DNA from 2 places in the Agrobacterium sp. GW821-FHT02D03 genome. Region 2 is predicted to be linked to the other one. Evidence: riboswitches for the same ligand, from Rfam matches in the RefSeq annotation. Region 2 holds a riboswitch; the other holds the start of a gene.

Region 1 (4,809 bases), 2.3 Mb from region 2:
GTCAAAGATGGTTTGGACTAGCCTTCCATCTCTTCGCGCAGCATCTCAAGCTCAAGCCATTCTTCCTCCATGGCCTCCAGCTTCTCGCGAAGCTTCGCCATTTCGTCTGCCAGCTTGTTGAAAGCAGCCGGGTCCTTGGCGAAGAGCTGCGGATCGGCCATGCGCTCTTCGCGCTTGGCGATCTCGTCCTGCAGCTTTTCCATTTCTTTCGGCAGGTTTTCCAGCGCAAACTTCTGCTTGAAGGAGAGTTTGCCCTTGGCCTTGGAAGGCTCGGCACTGGTCGCTGCGCTTGCAGAGGCCTTCGCCTTTTCCTGCTTTTCGGAACGCTTCTTGTCTTCGGCCGCGCCCTTGCGCTGCGCCATCATGTCGGAATAGCCGCCAGCATATTCGATCCAGCGGCCATCCGGCGCATCCGGGTTGGCGGGCGCGATGGTCGACGTGACCGTGCGATCGAGGAAGTCACGGTCATGGCTGACGAGAATGACGGTGCCGGAAAAGCCAGCGACGATTTCCTGAAGCAGATCCAGGGTCTCGATATCGAGATCGTTCGTCGGCTCATCAAGGATGAGAAGGTTGGTCGGTCTTGCCAGGATTCGCGCCAGAATGAGACGCGCGCGCTCACCACCAGACAGATTGCGGATCGGCGTGCGGGCCTGTTCCGGCTGGAACAGAAAGTCCTTCATATAGCCGGTCACATGCTTCTGCTCGCCATTGACCAGCAGGCTCTCGCCCCGGCCATCGGTCAGGTAATGCGCCAGCGTATCGTTAGGATTGAGGTCCTCGCGCTTCTGATCGAGTGTCGCGATTTCCAGATTGGTGCCGAGTTTCACCGTGCCGCTGTCGGGCGCCAACTCACCGGTCAGCATCTTGAGAAGCGTGGTCTTGCCTGCACCATTCGGCCCGACGAGACCGATGCAATCGCCGCGATGCACACGCAGCGAAAAGGGCGCGATGATGGTGCGATCGCCATAGGACTTGGTGATGGCCTCGGCCTCGATCACCAGCTTGCCGGATTCGCGCGCCTCCACGGCCGTTGCCTGCACGGAGCCCTGCGGACCCTTGTGGCCGCGATAAGCCGCACGCATGTCACGCAATTCTCCCACGCGGCGCATGTTGCGCTTGCGGCGTGCCGTCACGCCATAGCGCATCCAGTGCTCTTCGCGCTCGATCGCCTTGCCGAGCTTGTGCTGCTCCAGTTCTTCCTCTTCCAGCACCTTGTCGCGCCATTCCTCGAAGTAGCCAAAGCCACGGCTGAGACGACGCGACTGGCCGCGATCGAGCCAGACGGTGGCGGTCGAAACCTTCTCCAGGAAGCGACGGTCGTGCGAGATGAGCACAAGCGCGCTTCGCGTCTGCTGCAATTCGCTTTCCAGCCATTCGATGGTCGGAAGATCCAGATGGTTGGTCGGCTCGTCCAGCATCAGGATGTCCGGCTCAGGCGCCATGACGCGGGCAAGTGCCGCACGACGCGCTTCGCCACCGGAAAGGCTCGATGGATTTTCCTGGCCGGTCAGACCCAGATGTTCCAGCAGATAGCTGACCCGATAGGGATCGTCGCCGGGTCCAAGACCGGATTCGGCATAGGCCTGCACGGTGTCATAGGCGCCAAAATCCGGCGCCTGCTCCAGGTAGCGGATTGTCGCGGAGGGATGACGAAAGACCTCGCCGGACTGCGCTTCGACAAGACCGGCGGCGATCTTCATCAGCGTCGATTTGCCCGACCCGTTTCGACCGACGAGGCAGATACGATCGCCCGGCTCCACCTGCAGGTTGGCGCCATCCAGAAGTGGCGTCACGCCAAATGTCAGCTTGATATCGTCGAGTTTCAGAATGGGGGGTGCCAAGGCATCAGGCTCCGGTCAGATCGTAGGGACGGGCAAGCACGATCGCCTTGCCGCTTTTGAGGCGAAGGCGAATTTCGCCCTCAGCCACGTTGGACATAGTGCGCGACGAGCCGAAGGCAAGCGCAAAATCATTGAGGGGATAACGGGCATTCTCGATATCGAGGCCCGAAAGGGCAGTAAAACCGGCAACCGAAAACAGCGAGCCGCGCGGCAGATCGAGCGCCAACGCGCCGGCAAGCAGCGGATAAGCTTCTTCCTCACCAGACGTCAGCACCACCTCAAACCCGCGTTCGGCCAGCGCCACAGCATAGAGCAAATGAAACTGCGCATGGTCGGAACGTTCGCCGGCAAGCGCGCCGACCAGCGTCAGAAGCTTCGCGCCACGCGCCAAAGCCTCGGAAACGGCGATCTCGCCATCCGTTTCGCCCTTGGCAGCGGGAAAGGGCTGTTGCGGCACATCCGGCCATTCGTCGACAAGCGCCGCATCGGCGGAATCGAAATCGCCCACCCAGAGCTCAGGGGTGAGCCCGAGCGGCCCAGCATGTTTCATACCGCTATCGGCGGCAATCACGCGCGATCCGGCGACCGCCTTTTGCAGGCGATCCGTAACCGCGATATCGCCGCCCAGCAGAATGGTGAAATGATCCGATCTCATGCCCTGCCTTATCGCGAAACCTTGTCCCAAGGAAAGGCGGAAACGCTGCAGAGGGCGGCGATATTGATTTTTCGGCCGGACGGGATTATGACAGCCCCCAGTGGTGATTTGCCGACCGGCTTGCAGCCACTTTAAAGAAGTCGCTAAAGGGTCGAGGAAACAGGCAATTTCCGAGGACCGGTCGCGATTTCGCTGCCGGTTTTTTTGTTTTTGGACGTGAGAGTTCGCGATGCCCATCAAGATTCCCGATACGCTGCCCGCCTTCGAAACCCTCGTGAATGAGGGCGTGCGGGTGATGACCGAGACCATGGCGATCCGTCAGGATATCCGCCCGCTCCAGATCGGGCTTCTCAATCTCATGCCGAACAAGATCAAGACCGAAATCCAGATGGCCCGGCTCGTCGGCGCTTCGCCGCTGCAGGTGGAGCTGTCGCTGGTGCGCATCGGCGGACACCGCGCCAAGAACACGCCGGAAGAACATCTGCTCTCCTTCTACGAGACGTGGGAAGAGGTGCGTCACCGCAAGTTCGACGGCTTCATCATTACCGGCGCGCCGGTGGAAACGCTGGCTTATGAAGACGTGACGTATTGGGACGAAATGCAGAAAATCTTCGACTGGACGGAGACCAATGTCCATTCGACGCTGAATGTTTGCTGGGGTGCGATGGCGGCGATCTATCACTTCCACGGCGTGCCGAAGCACGAATTGAAGGAGAAGGCCTTCGGCGTCTATCGCCACCGCAATCTCTGCCCGGCCTCCATCTACCTCAATGGTTTTTCCGACGACTTCCAGGTGCCGGTGTCCCGCTGGACGGAAGTGCGCCGCGCCGATATCGAGAAGCATCCCGACCTCGAAATCCTGATGGAGTCCGAGGAGATGGGCGTGTGCCTGGTGCATGAGAAGCGCGGCAAGCGGCTCTACATGTTCAACCACGTGGAATATGACTCCACCTCGCTGGGAGACGAATATTTCCGCGACGTGAATTCCGGCGTGCCGATCAAGCTGCCGCATGACTACTTCCCGCATAACGACCCGGCGCTTACCCCGCTCAACCGCTGGCGCAGCCATGCCCATCTGTTCTTCGGCAACTGGATCAACGAGATCTACCAGACCACACCTTACGAACTGGCCGAGATCGGCACGACAACCCGCTGATCAGGAGCCTCCAAGAATTTGACATTCCGGCGTTGCGCCAGACGCCAAAATGACGCAACGTCCGGCGCAAATCGCAAGCGACAGGGAGAATTCGGGATGAGCGAAGCAGGCGCACGGGAGAATTTCGGCATTACGGCCACCGGCGAGAAGGTCGAGCGGGTGACGATTTCCGCCGGCGGCCTGACGGCCAAGGTGATGACCTGGGGTGCGGTCATTCAGGATCTGCGCCTTGAGGGTCATCAGCCGCCGCTGGTGCTCGGCTTCGACGCCTTTGATGACTACCCTAAATACTCTTCCTACTTTGGTGCGACGCCTGGCCGAAACGCCAACCGCATCGGCGGCGGCACATTCTCGATCGACGGCAAGGACTATCAGCTGGAGCTCAACGAAAAGGGCGTCAGCCATCTTCATGGCGGCAGCGACGGCACGGGCAAGCGCAACTGGCTGATCATGGAACACGGGCCAAGCCATGTCATTCTGCAGATCATCGATCCGAACGGTCGCGCCGGCTATCCCGGCAACTGCACGATGACGGCAACCTACACCATCCGCGAAGGCGGCGTTCTTTCGGTTCTCTATGAAACGACGACCGATCTGCCGACCATCGCCAACGTCTGCCAGCATTCCTATTTCAATCTCGACGGCGCCGAAACCGCGCTCGACCACGAGATCGAAATCGCCGCCGATCACTATCTGCCGACCGATGAGCGCCAGATCCCGACCGGCGACATTCGCCCTGTATCGGGAACGGTGTTCGATCTGTGCCAGCCGACGCCGATGAGCCTGAAGGATGACAAGGGCGAACAGGTGCTTTACGACCACAATTTCTGCCTTTCGGCAGAGCGTGTGGCCAAGCGCAAGGTGGCGCATGTGCGCGCACCGGCCTCCGGCATCTCGCTGGAAGTCCACACCACAGAACCCGGCGTGCAGTTCTATTCCGGCTTCAAGCTGAACACCGCCGTTCCCGGCCACGATGGCCGCCACTATGGCCCCTTTGCCGGCTTCTGCCTGGAAACCCAGATCTGGCCGGACGCCGTCAATCACGAAGGCTTCCCCAAGGCGATCCTTCGCCCCGGCGAAACGCTGCGGCAGGAAACGGATTACATCTTCACGAAGGGCTGAAGCAGGTCAGTCCAGCACGCAGCCCACATAAG
Region 2 (4,809 bases):
CGTTCGGGGAAGCCGAAGACGATGCCTGGACGGAAGCGGTGGCGTTGATCGACACGGTGGATACGGATGAACTGACCGATCCGCAGGTTCCGGTGGAGCGTTTGCTGTTCCGCCTCTTCCATGAGCAGGGCGTGCGCGTCTACGAGCCTCAGTCGATCATCGACAAATGCAGCTGCTCGCGGGAGAAGATCAAGGGCGTGCTGTCCGGGTTTTCGGCAGAGGAGATCGAGGACAGCCAGGAAGATGGCGTGGTGTCGGTGAGCTGCGAGTTCTGCTCGACGACCTACCGTTACCCGGTCGAAGAACTGTCGGCATAAAGATCAGGAGCGGGGTGAGAGCCCCGCTCAGTTCAGCACGCGGGCAAGCCCTGGGCTGTCCAGCGAGAAGGCGGGGATGTCTACCGTAAAGACCTCGCCCGTGTCCGTTTCCATTTCGTAATGGCCGAACATCATGCCTGACGGCGTGTCCAGGGGGCATCCGGAAGAATATTCGTAGCTGTCGCCTGGTCGCAGATGCGGTTGCTCACCAACGACACCCGGGCCTGAGACCTCGTCCACCACGCCATTCTGATCGGTGATGTGCCAGTAGCGATTGACCAGCGTCACGGCCTGCTTGGAGTTGTTCGTGATCACGACCGTATAGCCCCAGACGTAACGGCTATCGTCCGGGTCCGATTGCTCATCGAGATAATACGGGTCGACGGTGACCTCTATCTCTTTTGTCGATGCACGATACATGTTCGCGACCTTGGCTGTCTCTGCCTCTAGCATTTTATTCTACTACACCGAATGAAGGACGAGAATGTCCGTTGATTGGAGCTGAGTTGTTTGAATGCGTTACGAGGCTAAAGCGTTGCGTATCAGGTTTGTTTCTCCATTCAATACGCACAAAATCGTGAAGAGACAGTAGATAAATCGCTGTTTGTCTAAAATAATGTAGAACGGGCGATCTACGCGTGTCGCGAGCAGAAGATCTGGAAATCGAGAAAGAAATTGCCCGGTGATCGCTCACCGGGCATTTGATATCAGGCAGAAACCTTCGAAAGCGCTGCGGCGAAATCTTCCAGCAGGTCGTCGGTGTCTTCGATCCCGCAGGACAGACGAAGCGTGCCGCCGGAGATGCCGAGTTCGGCGCGCGCCTCATCGGTCAGGTTCTTATGGGTCGTGGTAGCGGGATGGGTGATCAGGCTCTTAGCATCACCAAGATTGTTGGAAATCTTGACGACCTCCAGCGCATTCTGCAGCTTGAACGCCGCTTCCTTGCCGCCCTTCAACTCGAAGCAGACGAGCGTCGAACCGCCCGACATCTGCCGCGCAATGATGTCGGCCTGCGGATGGTCGGCGCGGCCCGGATAGATGACCTTCGCGACCTTGCTTTGGTCCGCCAGGAAATCCGCAATCTTGCCGGCGTTCGCCGTCTGTTGCTTGACGCGCAGCGGCATGGTCTCGATGCCCTTCAGCAATGTCCACGCGTTGAAGGGAGACAGCGCGGGGCCGGTGTGGCGGAAGTAATCCTGAAGTTCTTCCTCGATCCACTTCTTGTCCGACAGCACCACGCCGCCAAGGCAGCGGCCCTGACCATCGATATGCTTGGTGGCGGAATAGACGACGATATGTGCGCCTAGCTCCAGAGGCTTCTGGAAGAGCGGCGTCGCAAACACGTTGTCGACGACGACCTTGGCGCTAATCTGGTTGGCAAGCTTGGCAACGCCTGCAATATCAACCACTTCCAGTGTCGGATTGGTCGGGCTTTCCAGGAAGAACAGCTTGGTGTTCGGCTTGATCGCCGTTTCCCAATTGGCGAGATCGCGGCCATCGACCAGCGTGCATTGGATGCCGTATTTCGGCGCCAGCGTCTCAACCACCCAGCGGCAGGAACCGAAAAGCGCGCGGGCCGCAACGATATGATCGCCGGCTTTCAGCTGGCAGAGAATGGCAGCGCTGACAGCGGCCATGCCGGATGCCGTGGCGCGCGCATCCTCGGCACCTTCCAGCAGGCACATGCGCTTTTCGAACATGTCATTGGTGGGGCTCGCATAGCGCGCATAGATGAAACCGTCGGTCTCTCCCTTGAAGCGCGCTTCTGCCGCTTCCGAGCTTTCATAGACAAAGCCCTGGGTCAGGTAGAGTGCTTCGGACGTTTCACCGTAGGGGGAGCGCAGTGTGCCGCCATGTACGAGTTGAGTTGCCGGGCGCCATTTCTTGCTCATTTGATCACCTTCAAACAAAAAAACCGGTCGCAAAAGCAGACCGGTTCCAAGCACCCGGTCTTTTTAGCCACTTGTTTAACGTGGCTGCAAGCCGACCGGCCAAATCACCACGGGATAAGATTGCCTTACTGCCGTTAACAACTTGCGTCAATGGCCTGCTTTTGATTTTGTCGGCGCGGAACAGGGGCACTGACGATGATGAGAACCACGGGTATTCTGGCCGATGGCGCGATACGGGCGCTGTTTTCTTCCGGCCACCTGAAGAGCGAGCGGGCGCTGGATGGAGACCAGGTGCAGCCGGCAAGCCTTGACCTGCGTCTCGGTGCCAAGGCCTATCGTGTGCGCGCAAGCTTCATGCCTGGCCCGGGCACCAAGGTCATCGAAAAGCTGGACCGCCTGCGTCTGCATGAAATCGATCTCAGCGAAGGCGCCGTGCTGGAAACCGGCTGCGTCTATATCGTACCGCTGATGGAAACGCTGGCGCTGCCCGCCGACATGTCCGCCTCGGCCAACCCGAAGAGCTCCACCGGCCGTCTCGATATCTTCACCCGCGTCATCACCGACCACGCGCAGGAGTTCGACAAGATCCCCGCAGGTTATCAGGGACCGCTTTATCTGGAAGTCAGCCCGCGTACCTTCCCGATCGTCGTGCGCCAGGGTTCGCGCCTGTCGCAGATCCGCTTCCGAATCGGTCATTCGCTTTTGAACGAAGGTGAGTTGCAGGCGCTTCACGAGAGTGAAATCCTCGTCGCCAGCGACACGCCCAACGTATCCGGCGGCGGTATTGCGCTCTCCATCGACCTGAGAGGCTTTGGTGACAGCGGCCTCATCGGTTATCGCGGCAAGCACCACACCGCAGTTGTCGATGTGGACCAGAAGGCAGCCCACGACGTTCTGGATTTCTGGGAGCCGCTCTACGCGCGCGGCCGCGCCGAACTGATCCTCGATCCGGATGAATTCTACATTCTTGTCTCGCGCGAAGCCGTGCATGTGCCACCGCTCTACGCCGCCGAGATGACACCGTTCGATCCCCTGGTCGGCGAGTTCCGCGTCCACTATGCCGGCTTCTTCGACCCCGGCTTCGGCCACGCCAGCGCCGGCGGCACCGGCAGTCGTGCCGTCCTTGAAGTCAGAAGCCACGAGGTGCCCTTCATCCTGGAGCACGGCCAGATCGTCGGCCGCCTTGTCTATGAACATATGCTGGCCAAACCCGAAGGTCTCTACGGCACGGGCCTCGGCTCCAACTATCAGGCCCAGGGCCTAAAGCTCTCCAAGCATTTCCGCGCAGAGTGATCGGCCAGACGCCGCGGTGCGATAGTGGAATGCCTTGCGGCGCGGCTTGACAGCCGCATCGTTCTATCGGAAGTTTTTAAGCGCGCGGGTGTAGCTCAATGGTAGAGCAGCAGCTTCCCAAGCTGAATACGAGGGTTCGATTCCCTTCACCCGCTCCAGCTATCTTGCAAAGGCTATTGTTTTTATTGCGTATTTTTTATCGCACCTGGGATCAGCGTACGGATGTAATGCGCTGAGCGAGCCGTTATTCAGGCGCGATCGTAGGTGAAAGATGTCAGCAAGGACGTGACGAAGTTGCTGGCTTTTTCCTTGACGAGGACTTCCGTCCATTCGTCCGTTCCGCGAAACCTGAGATCCGTCTGGATACTATCGACCGCTGCCATTTCGATGCGCTCGATATGTTGTTTGAAATGCGCTTCGCCCTTGGCCTGGTAAAGATCGCGGATGACCACCCGGAGGATTTCCTGCATCGCGATCTGCCAGGCAGTGTTGGTCGCATTGAGTTCGTTGGTTGTCGTTGACATGCATCCCACCTGTGTTGCTGGATTTCTTGGCTCTCACCGGTGATATCGCGCAAAAGCGCGATGCGGCTTTGCGAAAGCGACATGCGATAAAACGAAGGCGTGAAGCGCAAGGAGCGAGTCTGAACGACCGCGACGCGATTTTAAAGCATGATCCGCGCAAAACTGTGCAGCGGTTCTGCGATAACGACACGCGAGAACAAGGACCTAAAGCGGGTGAGCGAATCTAAAAGATCGCGACACGCTTTAAGACGTGGGACAAGCCGACGGCGTCTTCTTGGTGCGTTTGGTCACCAGAGCGGCCACCGCGGATTTGCGATCGGCCAGTTCTTTTGCAAGGCGGGCTGCCTTTAGTCTGGCTGTTTTCGCATCCCGCGCATCGACGGCTGCTTGCAGTTCATCGACAGCGTGATTTTTTGCGAAGAATGGCGTCTGAAGCTTGCCGAAGGCAAGCTCCGCCTGCTGGCGGGATTTGCTGTGTGTTTGTGTCATGGGGTATTTGCCTCTCCGGCCAAATGCCGAAACGAAAAAGGCCAGGCGCGATGCCTGGCCTCGAATGAAATTGCTCCCGGCAGTGCCAGTACATCCGTGGTCAAAGGGAAGCGGATCTCAATTATGCGGACTGCAGATTGGTCGCAGACATCTTGCCCGACTTGTTGTCGCGCTCGAGCTCGAAGCCAATCTTCTGGCCTTCGACGAGTTCGCGCATTCCTGCACGCTCGACAGCCGAAATGTGAACGAACGCGTCAGCGCCGCCATTGTCAGGCTGAATGAAGCCGAAGCCTT

The links. A riboswitch is a leader RNA that binds a small molecule or an ion and turns the genes downstream of it on or off. The one in region 2 is predicted to bind S-adenosylmethionine.
Region 1: linked by a shared signal. The riboswitch ahead of metA (homoserine O-acetyltransferase MetA) and the one ahead of AC07U5_RS12935 (O-succinylhomoserine sulfhydrylase) in region 2 are both predicted to bind S-adenosylmethionine.

What each region holds. Positions count from the first base shown of each region.
Region 1 is NZ_JBWKVN010000001.1:391,685-396,493, reverse strand. It holds gene AC07U5_RS01805 (ABC-F family ATP-binding cassette domain-containing protein) at 18-1,844, opposite strand; gene AC07U5_RS01800 (thiamine diphosphokinase) at 1,849-2,499, opposite strand; SAM riboswitch at 2,590-2,666, shown strand; gene metA (homoserine O-acetyltransferase MetA) at 2,729-3,655, shown strand; gene AC07U5_RS01790 (aldose epimerase family protein) at 3,752-4,777, shown strand; gene mtgA (monofunctional biosynthetic peptidoglycan transglycosylase) at 4,784-4,809, opposite strand, start outside.
Region 2 is NZ_JBWKVN010000001.1:2,717,758-2,722,566, reverse strand. It holds gene AC07U5_RS12945 (Hsp33 family molecular chaperone) at 1-317, shown strand, start outside; gene apaG (Co2+/Mg2+ efflux facilitator ApaG/CorD) at 345-737, opposite strand; gene AC07U5_RS12935 (O-succinylhomoserine sulfhydrylase) at 1,025-2,209, opposite strand; SAM riboswitch at 2,252-2,330, opposite strand; gene AC07U5_RS12930 (2'-deoxycytidine 5'-triphosphate deaminase) at 2,405-3,502, shown strand; tRNA gene AC07U5_RS12925 (tRNA-Gly) at 3,587-3,660, shown strand; gene AC07U5_RS12920 (hypothetical protein) at 3,751-4,026, opposite strand; gene AC07U5_RS12915 (hypothetical protein) at 4,270-4,515, opposite strand; gene AC07U5_RS12910 (cold-shock protein) at 4,637-4,809, opposite strand, start outside.